3 regions of the Agaribacter flavus genome follow, and region 1 is predicted to be linked to each of the others. Evidence: predicted binding sites of a transcription regulator. Region 1 holds the regulator's gene; each other region holds the start of a gene.
The links. Region 1 encodes FNR, which switches genes on or off when oxygen is low (the NO sensors DNR and NnrR bind a similar motif). Its sites were predicted from a motif close to TTGATCTAGATCAA; they were not measured.
Positions count from the first base shown of each region.

Region 2: the regulator FNR is predicted to act here: its motif matches at 3,399-3,412, upstream of ACFOHL_RS07585 (high-potential iron-sulfur protein).
Region 3: the regulator FNR is predicted to act here: its motif matches at 3,069-3,082, upstream of ACFOHL_RS07300 (GbsR/MarR family transcriptional regulator).

Region 1 covers NZ_JBHRSW010000014.1:244,065-249,915, reverse strand. Annotated here, with positions in the region: gene ACFOHL_RS08880 (glucosaminidase domain-containing protein) at 1-587, shown strand, start outside; gene ACFOHL_RS08875 (DUF2987 domain-containing protein) at 584-1,234, shown strand; gene rssA (patatin-like phospholipase RssA) at 1,238-2,155, opposite strand; gene ttcA (tRNA 2-thiocytidine(32) synthetase TtcA) at 2,169-3,089, opposite strand; gene fnr (fumarate/nitrate reduction transcriptional regulator Fnr) at 3,350-4,075, opposite strand; gene ACFOHL_RS08855 (sulfite exporter TauE/SafE family protein) at 4,137-4,787, opposite strand; gene ccoS (cbb3-type cytochrome oxidase assembly protein CcoS) at 4,774-5,010, opposite strand; gene ACFOHL_RS08845 (heavy metal translocating P-type ATPase) at 5,114-5,851, opposite strand, start outside.
Region 2 covers NZ_JBHRSW010000011.1:69,154-75,004, reverse strand. Annotated here, with positions in the region: gene ACFOHL_RS07600 (hybrid sensor histidine kinase/response regulator) at 1-195, opposite strand, end outside; gene ACFOHL_RS07595 (HD-GYP domain-containing protein) at 282-1,529, opposite strand; gene ACFOHL_RS07590 (delta-class carbonic anhydrase) at 1,699-2,481, opposite strand; gene ACFOHL_RS07585 (high-potential iron-sulfur protein) at 2,872-3,162, opposite strand; gene ACFOHL_RS07580 (flavin reductase family protein) at 3,487-4,137, opposite strand; gene ACFOHL_RS07575 (CPXCG motif-containing cysteine-rich protein) at 4,127-4,318, opposite strand; gene ACFOHL_RS07570 (exonuclease domain-containing protein) at 4,726-5,851, shown strand, end outside.
Region 3 covers NZ_JBHRSW010000011.1:11,751-17,601, forward strand. Annotated here, with positions in the region: gene cydB (cytochrome d ubiquinol oxidase subunit II) at 28-1,032, opposite strand; gene ACFOHL_RS07295 (cytochrome ubiquinol oxidase subunit I) at 1,029-2,411, opposite strand; gene ACFOHL_RS07300 (GbsR/MarR family transcriptional regulator) at 2,469-3,020, opposite strand; gene ACFOHL_RS07305 (phosphotransferase) at 3,266-4,177, shown strand; gene ACFOHL_RS07310 (MarR family winged helix-turn-helix transcriptional regulator) at 4,348-4,767, shown strand; gene ACFOHL_RS07315 (AAA family ATPase) at 4,770-5,309, shown strand; gene ACFOHL_RS07320 (RNA polymerase sigma factor) at 5,591-5,851, shown strand, end outside.

The sequences.
Region 1 (5,851 bases):
CCGCAGTACAAGCACAAAATGACTATATCATGACGGTACGGCAATATGTGCAAGGCTTAAGAGCCAAAGAGTTGATGGGGGAGGCGTTCACCTCTAGCCAACAGGAACAATTGGACTGGCTATTAAAGGAATATCGTGTTGACGAAGGCTTGAGTCGGGAAATTATGTACCGTCGATTACTCAAAAAGATTGATATTATTCCACTTGAACTGGTCTTAGTACAAAGTGCCAATGAATCTGCTTGGGGAACATCGAGATTTGCACGCAAAGGTTACAATTTTTTTGGCCTTTGGTGCTTTGTTGAAAATTGCGGGTTTGTACCTTCGCGCAGAAATCCTGGCGCAGTGCACGAAGTGGCTAAATTTGATGACCTCTCCAGTGCTATGTATAACTACATGCGCAATATCAATCGCCATCCTGCTTATGCCGAATTGCGCAATATTAGACAAAGACTCCGAGAGAATCAGCAGGCTATCTCCGCTAGTAAATTGGCTGAAGGGTTAACACGTTACTCTGAGCGTGGCGAAGAGTATGTCGATGAGTTAAAACAAATGATACGAGTAAACAAGGAATTAATTTCTGTATGAAGCGCAATTTTATTTTTGGTATCGCAAGTGGATTTGCGCTCTCATGCCCAATAGCGCTCGTCAGTGCAGAAGAAATCTCAGTTGAATATAAACGCTTTTACAGCCATGTAAGAAAACTGAATAATGAGGAGACCGAAGCGCTACAGTTTGCATTTGGATTTAAGCATATACATGAGAATCGACTCTGTGACATAGCGTCTGCAGTAATAAGTACTGATAAAAAACAGATTCCATTGGCGCTCAGTGACGAACATCGTTTTACTGTGCCCAGTGAAAAAGCACTGCGCCTCGCCGATGCAAGGGTCGTATTAGATTTACAAGACAAGGCCAATTTATGCGACATGTCTGTTCAACTTGAAACCAAAGAAAACTACTTAAAAACAAGCTACACGCCAAAAGAACTACGCTATTTGTTTGACCAATACCATGCTTTTTTTGATGATATGGGAGGCTTATTGTCTTTTATGATGCCCTCAGTGGTTGGTTTGCGGTTTTATTTTGAGAACGGTCTTAACCAACAATTAGAAAATAGCGCATTCGTGATTGTGAATGGAGAGCTTACGGTAGACAAAAAGCAATTTGATAATTTGCCTACACTAAACTTGCCAAGCACTCCATTACGCATAACCGCAATAACATCAAAATAAGCCTTAACAGTCTTTTCTATTCTGCAAGTCTAGTTGATACTCAATTTGTTTAGCAAGGCGTTCAACTGCCGCTTTTCCCTGGTGTGCAAGCTCTTGTGCACGATGAAACTCCAATAGACCAACGTCACGGAGTTGTGGCTCTATTAGTAAGTCAGGTGGATCACCTGCCAACCTTGAACGTGTCACTCTAGCTTGTAGAATCTCCAAAGACGAACTCATGACACTCATGATACCCGGCGGCGTATTTTTCTTGTTGCCTTTTGGCGCAGGGGAAAACCATTGCTTCATAAATCCTGGGCTGCCTTTTTCCATGAATTCATCTGTTTTTTCCTGGATGCGCTTGTGCTCAGGCTCACATTTTTGCATGAGTTGCGGACGAAAATCAGCCGAGAGATTGACTGCAATCACAAAATCAGCCCCTAATTGCCGACATTGGTTAACGGGAACAGGATTAACGACGGCACCATCAACCAGCCATCGACCATTGTTTTCAATTGGTGTAAATAAGGCGGGAATTGCACATGAGGCTTGAATTGCGTTACTAACATCCCCTCGATCAAATACAACCTCTTTTCCTGAGTATAGATCGGTTGCTACCGCCGCAAAGGGTTTGTTCATTGTTTCAAAAGAGGGCGCGCAAAACTCATTGCGATGTTTTTCGAATACTCTTAAGCCAGTGGCTAAACCTCCGCGTCGAAACCCGATGCCAAGTAAACCAAATACTTGCCATTCAGTCAGCGTGAAAGCCCATTCTTCAAGTTCTTCTAGTTTTCCGCTAGCGTAAGCGGCGCCAACATACGCACCAATTGAACAGCCCGCTACCACATCAACCTTAACACCTACTTTCTCGAGTGCCTTTATGATACCGATATGCGCCCATCCTCTTGCTGCCCCTGCGCCCAATGCGAGTCCAATTTTCACTATACTTTCCTTATTATTTCAGCTCGACAATAGCAATACTTTCCTGACTTTCCATGTCTTCAATGCCTTGCTGCTCGTTGTTAAAAGATAGGGGGATGTCTATCGGATCAAATGCCGTGTCGCCCTGACTTTCTCCACCTTCTTTTGTTCTTAGATCTGAAAAGTCGTACAAACTTTTATCAAGTAAATGCGAGGGCGCGATATTTTGAAGCGCAGTAAACATAGATTCTATACGACCCGGAAAACGCTTTTGCCAGTCTTGTAGCATCAGTTTAATATTTTTCCGCTGGAGGTTTTCTTGAGAACCACACAAGTTACACGGAATGATAGGGAAGGCCATATGTCGAGCGTATTTTTCTATATCGCTTTCTTTACAGTAGGCGAGAGGACGAATCACTATATTGCTGCCATCATCGCTTACCAGTTTAGGTGGCATTGATTTTAGTTTTCCACCGTAGAACATATTTAAAAATAGTGTTTCTAAGATATCATCGCGATGATGCCCGAGTGCGATCTTCGTTGCTCCCAACTCCTGCGCAACGCGATATAAAATACCGCGCCTTAAACGCGAACACAGTGAGCAAGTTGTCTTACCCTCAGGGATCTTGTCTTTTACGATAGTGTAAGTATCTTCTTCTACAATTTTGTAATCGATTCCTAAGCCTTGCAAATAATTGGGTAATACTTCTTCTGGAAAACCGGGCTGTTTTTGATCGAGGTTTACGGCGACGAGCGTGAACGAAATGGGTGCGACTTTTTGGAGGTATAACAAGGTATCCAGCATGGCATAGCTGTCTTTACCCCCCGACAGGCATACCATAATGTGATCGCCTTCTTCGATCATATTGAAATCAATTACAGCTTTACCTGCTTCACGGCGAATACGCTTTTGCAGTTTGTTGAAACTGCTAGAGTTTTTAATATTTACAGACATATATCTTGATACTTACGAAAAAACGCCTGAAGTATACAATAACTTTTGGTTTTTTTTTAGGCTTGCTAAAATTATTACAATCGCTAACGGGGGAATCATGCAAACAATACAGCAGCCGATTGAATATCCTTCACAACCCTTGCAAAATCGCTGCGAGTATATCCATATACGCTTTGGTTTTTCATCCGTGAAAAATAAATTTTGCAAGGGTTGTGAAGGATATTCAATCGGCTGCTGTATTGTTGTTTTCCAGCGCCCTATTAGACCGCGACGCTAGTATCCGGTAAACGATCGCTGATTGCTTGAGGATCGATTATCGTGATCAGTTTACCATCTACTTTTATTAACGCATCTTTTTGAAACTTGGTGAGTAAACGGCTAACCGTTTCAACGGTTAAACCTAAGTAATTGCCTATTTCATTGCGCGTCATAGACAAATTGAATTGCTTGGCCGAAAAGCCTCGTTCATCAAAGCGTTGAGACAAATGTGAGATAAAATATAGGAGCTTTTCTTCTGCGCTACGCTTGCTTAGCAACATCATAAGATCATGATCATGCTTAATCTCTGCGCTCATAAAGCGCATTATTTGCTTTCGCAATTGTGGATACTTCATCGACATATCATCAAGCGTTTCATACGGTAACTCACAAACCATTGCAGTCTCTAGAGCTTGGGTGTAACTCTCGTGAATTTCGTTTTTAAGTGCATCAAAACCAATAATATCGCCTGGAAAATGAAAGCCTATGATCTGCTCAACACCATCTTTATCACTGATATAAGATTTAAAAGATCCCGAGCGAACCGCAAAAAGACTTTGAAAAGCATCACCACTGCTTATTAGCTTATCATTTTTATGCAGCGGTTTTTTACGTTCAATAATTTCATCTAAAGACGCCATCTCTGTTTTGTTAAGCGAAACGGGTAAACAAAGATGACTAAAACTACAACTTTGACAATGAATGGATAGACTGGATTTATTGGACATACCAAGCTCTCAGGGATGAAGCAATTGTGCTAGTGACTATTCGAAACAATTTACTCGTTAATTAGCGAAAAAGCAAAAAAACTGCACTTGAAAAAAGCGTCAATGCGAGAACATATCGCGATACTTTGTGTTGAAGTAAGGGGACAAGTTGCTTAGCACCAAAACTAATTAACAGCAGTGCGGGTAGGGTACCTAAACCAAAAGCTAGCATGAGCAGCGCACCGTTAACGGCACTCCCTGAAGCCAGACTCCACGTAAGCGCAGAGTATACAAGACCACAGGGGAGGTAGCCCCAAATCATGCCGTATACAAAGGCGTGCTTAGTGTTTTTGATTGGTATAAATCGCTTACTCAATGGCTGTACTCGCCTCCATAGTAAGCCGCCTAGGCGTTCGAGGTAAGACAAGCCCTTCCACAGATCACTAATATACAACGCGAGCAAGATTAAAAAGCCAATGCTAATGTATTCGAGTATGGGAAAATCAGTGTGATTGGCTGAACTGACGATACTACCAAGATAACCAGTGAAAGTGCCAACCAAGGTATAGGATAAAATGCGACCGCAATTGTATGCAAGGGTAAATAGCTGTTTATTTGCGTTAACTGGCATGCCAAAAGTAAAGGCGGTTACAAGCCCCCCACACATACCTACACAATGAACGCTGCCAGCAATACCAATAAAAAAGGCAGCGAGCAGGTTAATTTCCTGCATGATCGCTCGGATGAGATGTTCGAGAGGGTTTATCCTCACTCAACCTTAGGTTTTCATTGTTTTGTTGCTGCTCACCCTGCTCAATGTCGTCGTCAAACAAAATGCTATAACCTTGTCGCTCTAAATCATCGAATTGATTGTTACGCACAGCCCAAAAAAACACTGCTACGCCAATGCATACAATGATGACTGCTAGGGGGATAAGCACATAAATTATACTCATTCGATTTCTCTCTTAGGATCGATTTATCAGAACTACACAACTTTGCACAGTTCAACACTCAATATCGCTAAATTCCATTTAAGGGTTGATGCTGAACCGCACTCTACTTCATTAGACGAGTAGAATTATACACGACAATGATCGAACTCACTGACATACCTAAAGCAGCTTGCCACGGGCTTAACATACCACTGATGGCAAACGGTAATACAATAAAATTATAAGTCAGCGCCCAGCCAATGTTTTGTTTTATTTTTGCTTTAGTGCGCTTGGCCATATTGAGTAAATCATGCAACGCATTCAAGCGAAAGCCCAGCAGGACAAGGTCAGCGGCGTTTTTCGCTAAATCTGAGGCCTTGCCAACGGCAACTGAAACGTCGGCAGCGGCAAGCACAGGAGCATCATTAATGCCATCACCGAGCATAATGAGGGAGCGACCAGCAGCCTGTGCGTCTTTCACAAACTGAAGTTTTTGTTCTGGCGTGTTATTACCATAGGCGTATTTAACCCCTAATTCATCCGCCACTTTCTCGACATTAGCTTGCTCATCACCGCTGAGTATTGATAGTTTGTATTGACTCAATTGTTTAATAAGCTGAGCGGCTTCGGGCTGATGTGTATCACTGAGACAAAATTCAGCAATCAACACGCCGTCAACAAGCATGTAGACATTGGCGTCACTGAGCGTAAAGTTTGTATCAAGCTGAGTGTTGCTCCTACTGCTATTTTTAACCAAAACCTCAGCAATCAACGCCTTTGACCCGATATGGCATTCAAAGCCGTCAATTTGTGCACTAATGCCTTTACCAATCACAATATTGACTGCACTTACATTTAAGCT
Region 2 (5,851 bases), on a different contig from region 1:
GTGTTCTACAAAAATAGTCGGGCTGCCGACACTAGTATTGAGCTTGTCAGTTAGGGCGTTTTCGAAGTCCTGATACAACTTATCATCATTACCAATATGATAAACAATCAGCATATTTGTGGGTACAGCAGACGAAGTCACAGACAATACCATCAAGGCAGTGGCAATATAAAAACGCTGCAAAAAATTCGTCATTAATATGGCTAAAGTAAAAATTGGCTATGTGTATAGTCAAACTTATCCAATTTTTAGTACTTTGGCATTATTTATTGATTATTTTTTTAACTAAAATCGATTTCATATTGTTTTATTCCGTAATGTTCTGCAATAACGGGCTTCAAGATTGTAACATCTTGCCCTTCGTCATTGAGATCGATCAACGATGGCTCAACTTTTTGCATACTGGCTGTCGAGAACAATATTTTGACTTTTGGCTTTAGCGGTTTTTCGGTGTTTAACTCTGTTACTAGAGCAATTTTTTTGTTTGATAAGGCAACAAGAGAACCGACGGGGTAGATACCAATACTGCGTACAAACTTTATCGCCAGTTTCTGATCATAACCAAAATCGCGATTGCATATTACCTTTAAAGCAGAGGCAGGGGATTTCGCTTTCTGAAAAGGTCGGTTTGAGGTAATGGCATCATAACAATCAACTATCGCTAGCATTCGGGCGTGTTTATGAATTTCTTCGCCTTCCAACCCATATGGATATCCTGTGCCATCCAAACGCTCGTGATGTTGTTCAATGGCAAGCCTTTGCTCATTGTCGAGCTTTAAGCCGGCACTTAAATCTAGGGAGTGCTCTACATGTGATTGAATGACGGCTTGCTCGTCTACGGTGAGTTTATCTAGTTTGCGGACTATATTTGCAGGTATCTTAGCCATACCAATATCAAATATATAGCCGACAATTGCCAAACGTTTGCAATCTCGCTCAGACATGCCAAGTTGCTGAGCAAAGAAACACAACAAGATAGCAACGTGAGTGGCATGATTGGCAAAATACTCGCCTTGCGTTCTCAACATGCTCACGCACAACAAAGCATTGGGGTTACGAAGTAAACTGTCGTATACCTCATTGACTAGCGCTAAGGCCTCGCTGATGTCTATAGATAGGCCTTTTTCAGCACGCAATGCTTGAATTTTGTATAACTCTTTACTTTCAATAACAAGGTGTTCCGCATATTGAAACTCTTCCGATGTCGAGCGCGGCACTAATACACTGTTGTGGGTATTACTTGCACTTTTGAGTGGCGCAATATGTGTTGCAGATTTGTTTTTGACGCTGTCTTGTAGCGTACTTCGCCTCTTATTAAGCGCTTCTATAGTTTGTTGTGTGACTTGTTTCGTGCGCTCAATGACTACAGTTTGCACCCCACAAGCAATAAGTTGATTGATCACAACAGGGTGTTTTATTCGGCCTCTACTTTTTACCGTCAAATTGCCAGTTTGTTGCCCAATTTTGTGCACCATCATGCCTGGTTTGAGCTCATCAATAGGGATAGTTAGAAAGGTGGAGTGTGTCATCTAAAGCATCTTGTAATTATCATATACCTACCTATCGGCAGCGTAACAAAATGCTGTTGGTTTGCTTAACTCAAAATGATAACCACCTACTGAAGTAGTTGGTTTAAGACAGACAACAAAAAAGCCGATACTAGGCTCGGCTTTTTCAATGGCGTGAAGTTGTAACTGGCTAGTGAATGACTGAAAGTAAACGCTTGTCCGTTACGAGTTGACGTACGCCGTGTGCTTTCTTCTCTTCAAACTCATTGCTTTCACACCACTTCGCAATAGAGTTAATATCAAGTTTTGCACATTGTGGGCGAACAGACCATGTGACTTGTAACGGTGAACATTTTTGAGATGCATCGTAAGATGGACCCGTTGTTGACCCCAAAAACTCAACAGGCGCGCCCGTCGTATTCGGGATCATCTTAGCCTGATGGTAACCGTTACTCATATTGCCATCATAATCCATATCGTTGAAATCCATGGCCGCACTGTCATTAACCAAAGTAAATACCTGTGTTTCTACTCGCAAGTTAGGGTTTGCACAACTGTCTGACAAACAGCTACCCAAGCCTGCACCGGGCTTCACATCACAAGAGGAATGTACCCAGTGCATTTCAATGGTATCGCCGGGCTTAAGTCCGCCGCATACTTTTGCAGCAGTTGGTTTGAGTTCGGCGGGTGTCAAGTCCTTGCTAATACCGCACATGTAACCACCGCCATAGCCATTTTTACCTTCGCCAGCATAGATAGAAAAATCCTTTGCCTTATGCTCAGCATTGTTATGAAAGTGAATATTACATAGGTTCATTTGCTCAGAAGGCGGTGCAATACTGAAGATTCGCTTATTTGTTCCTTCCAAAGAATCTATGTCTCGTGGAGTTTGTGGTCCGTAACCCTGACAAACGTTGGCAATGGACGCAAAACTCATTGCTGATAACAAGCTCGCTAACACAATTTTTTTCATCGATACTCCTAGTCGTAAAACAGTTTGGTTGTATATTTCTTGTTATTTCCTTTACGGATAGACAGCAAGATAGTTCAGGTTTTTCGACTACTTGATGAGGCCGTCGCTTCAATCACGCCCAAAATTCCTGATTAACACTTTGCTTATAGTCATATCGAGACGAAATAACTTTCAAAAGATCAAAAACTTGCGCAAGTGTAAGCCTTATTCCGTCTTGCGAGTAACAATAAATACCTGACTAATCAATCGAAAAATACGAAGATAAATCACACTTATTCGAAATAAACTGTGTAGTGGTTCAACATTACTTGAATAAAAAAAGCCCGTAAATACGGACTTTTAAACAACAACATTGTTTATGCAATCAGTACATATTAACGCAATAAAAAGCTATGCCTTTTTCATCCAAGCGCTACACCATCCTTTGGCACTGACTAATTTTCCAGGGAAGATACCACAAGGTCGCCATTCAGCACCGTCTTCGCCCTGAATATACATGCAGTTTGCGCAGTTTTGGCCTTCTTCTTTCGACTCGTGTGTATACTTGAGTGCAACGGCAGTAGGATCTTCAAGAGATAGTTTCTCTTGTGCATTCGCTCTCAATGCTACACCACCCAGGGTCATGCCAATTAGCGTCGATCCAGAGAGTTTTAAGAAGCCTCGGCGATCAAATTGTTTCATAACATCTCCTCATTGGTAGGCTGATAATGATAATTATTCGTTTTTATCTTGTCGTAAAAACAACAAAGGCTTACCTCAAAGTAAGCCTTTTTTAACCCGAACTATATTGTCTAGCCTAGTATCTAGCACTGTGTTCAGATTTGTGGATATCCATCGCTATACCATTTCTTAGACTTAAGAAGGATATAGTCTTTGCACTTAATACTAATACACTTACTGAAAAGATCTACAATTAATTGAAGAGAATCAACCGCTAAGCATGCGACAAAATAATAATCTGCAATAAACTGCCTCTAAAGTGTCGTGTAATTTTTGATGTTCACACTATTTTTTAATCGAAGTCAGGGGGGTATCGGGCTTTGCATAACTGAGTCGATCCAAACAAGTCGTTTGGTGATAACTATCTAAACCCGATACAGTCACAGTATTGAGCGCCTCCAAGTCAATAAAGCCGTCTTCTAGCACACTGTGATCCGGCACATTGACCTCGATCACTTCACCAATAATTAACTCAGTGTTGTTGGCGGCTATTTCAACGATATCGCGTACTTTAAGTGCTATTCTAAGATGACTTTCCGCTACAAAGGGAGCGGACATACAAGAAGATCTTAGTGGATTGAGCTTCAGGTGCGCAAATTCACTCTCTTCACTTGGGTAGCGGGCTGAGCTTTGGTGCGCTTGCTCAAACAATGCTGCATGAACGTGATTCACGGTATATTGTCCGGTATCCTTAATATTTTTTAAGGTATCTCTTGGCACTGTGTGTGGTCTCATGATCATCCCCAATAGTGGAGGGTGAGAGCCAAGATGAAAAACCGAGCTAACAATACACAGGTTATCAATTCCATCCTTGCTGCAGGTACCGATAAGATTGGCACTTTTGAAACCGGACAAACAATTGACAAAGTGCGCTCGATAGCGACTGTCCATGTTTTCAATATCATTTTGTGTCACTATCATCGTGTTATTCATCATCTCGTTTTACAGTTATCGATAATTCAAAGCCATTGTCGTCAATCGATACCTCAATAGGCGAACAGCATATTTGGCAATCTACAATCTGCTCTTGACCAACATCATTTTCTAAATCAATTTCGATATCATTGCGTGTCATGCAATAAGGACACTCAAATGTATCAGCATGGCTTAAACTCATCCCTCTACCCACCCTATTCGGCGTAAACTAAGCTTTATTACAATGTTTAGTTACTCTGTTTAGCATTATTTGGATTTATCGCAACGACGGGGAATATGCAGCACAGAATAGGGGTCACTAGAATCAAAAACGCGGCAAGTATGTCCATATACACTTTAGTTTTTCATCCGTGAAAAACAAATTTTGATTCTAGTGACCCCTATTCTGTGCTGTATAACACGATCCTCGATTCATCTTCATGAACCCTTGACAAACACTGTATATTAACACAGTATCATTTAAGACCGCTGTCAAAAGCGGCATATAGCTTAGATAGAGCATATATCGAAAATATTGTGCGTTGCTCAACGCCCCAATTTATTTTTGGGCTGACGCGACAGATAATTTTTTACCTACGAAGGCATGTTTTGCGCGAACTACCTACATACTATTACCTTGAGCACTTTAACGAGTTTTTAAGCTATATTGTCAGCCACAACAAAGCTCTGTTAGGCAAAGAACATCATGCTTTTATTGAGGTATACTCCCAAGCTTCACATGACGAAAAGTGTTTACTTGTGCGTTGTATTAACCGTAAACATCCGTTTATTTTAACGAGCTCTTTACGCTTTAGCGAACTAAGTAACATCACGAAATTAATAACATCACTTCAAGAAAAAGGCTGGCTGCGATCAGTAACGGAAGCCGACGCCTTAGCTTTGTTAGAGGTGTTAACTAAACAGGAGCTTCACCAACTGCATGAAGAATGCGTCAACGTGTCGGAAGGTAAAACAACGAAACTTGCTGCACTAGCACCCAAAAAAAGTGCGTCAAAAGCAGACTGGCTTAGCAGCTGTAAGCGTTTGCCTGTAAAAAAAATCACGCTTTCTGCCACAGCCAAGGCGTATGTTGCCCGAAACGCAGATCCTGTCATCAACTACTTTTTGTTTCTGTACTTCGGCAACTGCCGAGACCGCCTTAATCAGTTTTCAATGCGGGATTTGGGCGTATTAAAGACTAGAGAGGTGAACACCACATCTCCCACACAAATATCGCGATATACTTCCAAAGAGCAAGCTATGACTCTGTTTCGTCTGCACACGATGCTTAGAGAAGAAAAGCACTTTATTCCTGATAGCGCAAAACAAATTGACGACTTGATCGAGCAACTACCAGTCGGTATCGACGCCATCACAGACGAGCTACAGCATAAACTCTTATATCGTCTTGCCTTGAAGCTATTGCCACTAAACCGCACTGACGCACTCTCTCATTTGTTCAATTGTAAACATCCGGCAGCACAAGAAAAATGGTGCCGAGAAATACACAAAGACGGTGATCTTAAAGCGCTAGAAAAGCACCTGCTTGCTATCATCAAGCAACCAATTGATGAACGCTTATTGCTTTTTGCACAAGATTTTCTTGCCCGTAAGTTCCAAAAAAAACGTACTAGTGTGCTGACTGATATGTTGCGCCATGACACTCGTCAATTGACGCTCGACGAAGTGCACAAAGGTCGGGTAGAGCAAGGTTTAGTCGAACTATACCGAAGTC
Region 3 (5,851 bases), on a different contig from region 1:
GCCAGTCTTGTCCATCAGTAAAAAAGCCTAATAGTACCTTAGGGTGTCGGCCTTTCCTCTAAATGCGTAGTACGCGATAAAGGTGTACATAACAATAATTGGCACCACAACGAGAGTGCCGTAGAGCATGATCTCAAGTGAGGATTTAGCACTGGCAGCTTGATATATCGTCAGCGTGTTCGGTACGACATAAGGGTAAAAGCTTAGGGTCAAGCCGACAAAACAACTTACAAATACTATGCTAGTCATCAAAAATGGCAACCAAGCACCACTGTCGTTTTTTAGAGGTAAGCGCTTGAGTACCGCGTATCCCAAGGCAAACATGACAAAGCACAACAAGGGAATTGCGGCATATAAATAGGCCATTGGCAGCTGCGTCCACACAGCCAAGACATTTGCGTTTACTAAAGGATTGACCAAACACACTGTGAGTATACCAATAAAGCTCACTATGCCTGCTTGTTTACTGCGCTGTATCGCCCGTTTTTGCAGTTCACCAGAGGTTTTCAATATCAACCAAGTATTACCGATAAGTGCATAGGCTGCGATGACACACACACCGCTAAATACGGCAAATAGACTGCTCCATATGTTGTATTTTAATCCCATAATATAGATACCTAGCATAAAGCCCTGGCTAAATGCGGCCAAAATAGAGCCAACTTTAAAACATATATCCCAGTGGATTTTATTTTTTGGCTTTACTTTGGCTCTAAAGTCGAAGGCAACCCCGCGTAAGATCAATGCAATGAGTAATAATGAGGCGGGTAAATACAATACCCTTAGGATTTCGCTATGCGCGACCGGAAATGCCACAAGCAGCAAACCGACAGCCAGTACTAGCCAAGTTTCGTTAGCATCCCAAAAAGGTCCAATGGAGGCGATCTCGGTGTCTCGCCATTCTTCCTTGCTCATCGATAGGCAAATACCTACACCTAGGTCATAACCATCGAGTATGGCATATACTAATATGGATAAGGCGGTTAAGCTGGCAAATATGATAGCCAGTTGAGGGTGACTTAAATCCATCATAGTTGCGCTCCTCTTTGAACATTGGGATTTGAATACGCCTTTGTCTCCGGTACGCCGGGTATCTTTAAGTCGTACTCTTCTACATTCACTGCTTTACGTGCAAGGTTTAAAAGGGTGGATATGTAAGCGACCAATAGTACTGCATAGATAGTCAAGTACGCGACGAGCGTGAGCGCCACGTTTTCTCCAGCTATTGTTGTCACTGCGTCAGCTGTCCTAAGAACACCAGTAACCAAGTAGGGTTGCCTCCCTATTTCAGTGACATACCAACCCGCTAAGCTCGCAAGCCAACCTGAAAACGTCATTGCCATTACAAGCTTAAGTTGTGTTGTGGATAAGCGCTTGTTTTTTAATAATGAATAACTTGTCCACCAAGCTAGGATAATCATCACTAACCCGATCCCAACCATCACCCGAAAACTGAAAAACACGGGTACTACAGGCGGGTGGGCGTCGGCAAATGCATCGATACCTTTTATTTCTCCTTCTGGATCATGGGTTAGGATGACACTGGCGAGTTTGGGTATCTCTATCGAAAAGCGATGCGTTTTAGTCTCAGCATCTGGTATGCTAAAGAGCACAAGAGGCGCGCCTTTTTGTGTTTGCCATACCCCTTCCATTGCAGCGATTTTGGCAGGCTGGTGCTGCAAAGTATTAAGACCATGTAAATCACCCACAAAGGCTTGGCTTGGCGCAAGTATTGCCGCAGTAAAGAGCGCAGTTTTTAAACTGAGTCGAGGTGCTTTTTTGTTATCGCCTCGATAAATGCGGTATGCGCTGATACCTGCGACTAAAAAGCACACGGTTAATGCAGAGCTCAGTAGCGTATGTGTTAAGCGATACGGAAATGAGGGGTTGAAAATAATAGCCAACCAGTCAGTAGCGTGTGCAACGCCGTCTTTCATTTCAAAGCCTGCAGGGGTGTGCATCCAAGAGTTTAATGCGAGGATCCAAAAGGCAGACATACTCGTCCCCAATGCCACCAAGAACGTGGCCAGAGTGTGAGCCCAAGCAGGCACACGATTAAAACCAAACAACATGATGCCAAGCATGGTTGCTTCTAAAAAGAAAGCAGTCAAAATTTCATAAGCCAGCAATGGCCCAGCAATATTGCCAATGGTTTCCATAAATCCGGGCCAATTGGTACCAAATTGAAATGACATGGTTATGCCACTCACCACGCCCAAAGCAAAGGTAAGCGCAAATACCTTTACCCAAAACCGATAGGCACGCATCCAGACGGGGTGCTTAGACAAATCAAATCGGATTTTAAAATAAAAAAGTAGCCAACCAAGGGCGATGGTGATGGTTGGAAACAGAATATGAAAGCTAATGTTTGCGGCAAACTGGATCCGCGATAGCAGCAAAACGTCCATTATTGATTACCTCTGGTAAATTAAGAATTTTTTTACCCCGATATGCGCTATTGATTGCGCTCACTCCGCTTTTTTTTGAATAAGCTTGTCTTTTAAGTCAAGTACCTTTCCTACACCCGAGCCAAGCTTCATTAAGGTATTGAGCTTTTCAGGAGATAAGGTTTGCAAGCTTTGCGTCCAATGCGTGATGTTTTCGAGTAAATCGTGTATTTCGTGTATTTTTTGTTGCGCATGGGCTTCTTGAGAGTTAGCCGGTTCATCGAGTAAAATATCCCTTAATAGCGATAAGGTAGGATCCATTTCGCGTTTGCGTCGCTCTTCAAAAACCTTGTTAGCCATGTCCCAAATACTGCCTTTGGTTTGGTAATAGTCTTTCCTATCCCCTTGCTTATAAGTGGTTTGCACCAATTGCCAACTGTGTAATTCCTTTAAGCCCATGCTCACATTGCCGCGAGAGATGCCTAATAACTCACCAATTTTATTTGCACTTAACGCTGATTCGCTCAAAACCAAAAGCGCATAAATTTGGCCGACAGTGCGATTAAACCCCCAACGGCTGCCCATTTCACCAAAGTGAAATACAAAAGATTCGATCATCGGTGTCATTTGCATAATGTTTGTTTCTGAAGATTCAATATTTTCTGAAAGTATAAAAGGTTTTTGATTTAGATCAAGTTTTTTGGTTTGGATGCGTGTGCGTGTGCGATCTCTTTTTCGTTGAAATAAATTACCTTGTTGTGAGCGATGAAAAATGCATCTAAAGTGCATTATCTTTCTCGCTTTAATGAAATCCGCATGCCATTTCAATTTTTGCGAGAAAAACTAATTGTAAAAGCCAGAAGCTAAGATGGAGAATTATGGACGTTTTTGAGTATTTCGACTTAAAGAAAGACACCAAATCTATATACAAATATGCGCCTGTATATAAGAGCATAATTGACACTGAAGAAGTCATAATCAAAAGAACCAAAGAGCAAACAGATAGACTTGCAAATCTACTAACTTGGCAACAAACTATAAAAGGTAGCGGAATTGAAACAATTCTCCCAATAGCGTTCAAGAAGAAGTTCTATCATTCGATAGGAACGGAAAATTGGGTTGTCTACCCATTTATAAAAGGGAATAAATATCAGGCTAACGAAGAGCAAATACACGGCGCAGGTGAGTTGCTTGGGAGAATTCATGCTACATCTGACAGTGTTTTCGAGCATGGCTTTTCGTGGGAAAACTATGATGGCGAATTTTATGATGAGGTTGCTGAAGACATTCAGATAATTTCGAAGTGTTACCCAACAGAATTTAATTCGCATGAAGGTCAAAAGCTATTTCGCGCCATAGCACTAGAAGCATCGAAAAGGTTTAGTAACCTAGCAAGACAGGAACTTCCGACTTCTGATTGCACGTGGGACTTCAAAGCCAGTAATTTAGTTTATCAGACTAACAAACCCGTTCTAATTGATACCGACAACGCGGGGAAGGTGCCAAGAATATTTGACCTATCGCTAGCGTTGCTTCTTTTTCACACATGTGAAGACTCCGCTCCAAACAGAGTTTTTACGCCAGAAGAATGGGAGTTGTTTCTTTCAGGTTATAAAAAACATATTCAAATGACCGAAATTGAAAAAGAAAGCTGGCAAAGTATGCTTTTGCTTGTCTATGCAGATGAAGTATTGTGGGCAATCAACGATTTAGATGAGGACGAGAGCGATAGGCAGAAAGACTTCATAAGGAATCTAGTCACATTTAACGCGCACCAATACACAATTTAAATCGAACGACCGCAGTACGTAATGAGCAGTTGTTCAGTACTCATACAAATAACGATGGCATGTTGTCAACAGCAGCGGCCAACAACATCAAACCATAAACTTTTGCTCTAGACAAACCCATATAATTGATCAATACTTGATTAATCAATTATATGTTAAGTTAATTTGTTATGGCTTTATCTCAAAATTCCGAGTTAGTCGTCCAACTTGGCGACACCTACAACAATCTAAGCAAACACATAGAAGGCCAGCTCAATATGCATGGTATTAGCTTTAGTGAATTCTTAGTCATGAACCAACTAGTTTCAGCGCCCAAGCACTGTTTAAGCCGTGTCGAACTCGCTAAAAAAGTGAGTCTAACAGCTTCAGGGATTACTCGTATGTTAGTTCCGATGGAAAAAATAGGTTTAGTCGAAAAAGCCGCAAACCCTCGTGACGCCCGAGTAAGTTTGGTAAAACTGACCACTAGTGGTCATAAGATTTATCAAGAAGCTGAAACTGCAGTGAACGAGACGTCGAATCAATTGTTTGAAAAGCTTACTTCTAAGCAAGGTGAGCAGTTAGCCAACCTATTACGCAGGATGTATTAACCATGTCAGAAGTCAAGAAACAAGTCATCTCGAAACCTCGATTGATCTTAGTCACTGGGCAAGTTGGGGCTGGAAAAACAAGCTATAGCTTGGCACAAGCGGAGCAAATACAAGCGGTATGTTTTTCTATTGACTCTTGGATGCAAACCTTATTCGTCCCAGATACAGATATCAAAAATCCAAACTACGACTGGATGATTGAACGCGTATATCGTTGTTACGACCAAATATGGCAAACCGCCAGTCAGATCTTACAGACTGGCGGGCATGTTATCCTAGATTTAGGATTTACGGAACGAGCACAGCGGCAACAATTTATTGATAAAGGTTTGTCCATAGGCGTACAAGCAGAGCTACATTATTTAAACGTGGATACCAATATACGTAAGCAACAAGTAGCAAAACGCAATACCGAAAAAGATCCAAAACTTTATGCCTTTGAGGTCACAGAGCAAATGTTTGACTTTATGGAAACCCGATTTGAAGTCCCAAGTGCAGACGAGTTACAGCATGGAAAAACGATAACGCGAGCGCTGATTTAATCGGTCAATGCCGCTATTGAATTGCCGCCAACACCTTACGCCTTTCATAGTCTTGAAACTGATATAAGTAGCTATCAATCTTCAGAGCAAATAAATAAAAATATTTGTAATAAATATTCCACGATACCTACTAACAAACTATCAATCACAACATACAAATATTATGGAAAATACAAGTCACATGAGGCAAGCAACAAAGACATATCCGGATAAGCTTCGACCATCCGATAGCGGCGTGAATAATATTCAGTCGCTCACAGTTTTGTGAGCCAGAGAAGCGCATGTCTAACTACCAAAAGCACTTCGAATCGATTGTCGCGAAGCATAGATTATCCTTGTTTAAAGTTGCTGCTACGTTTGAAGCCGACCCTATTGTTCAACAAGATCTATTGCAAGACATGCTGTTAGCGATATGGCAAGCCTTAGCTTTTTTTAGAGAGCGAAGTACTTTGCATACATTTATCTATAGGGTTGCGTACAACAAAGCACTGAGTCATGTTGCTAAAGAAAGCAGAACGAAAAGTCACGCAGCGCTTTTTGAA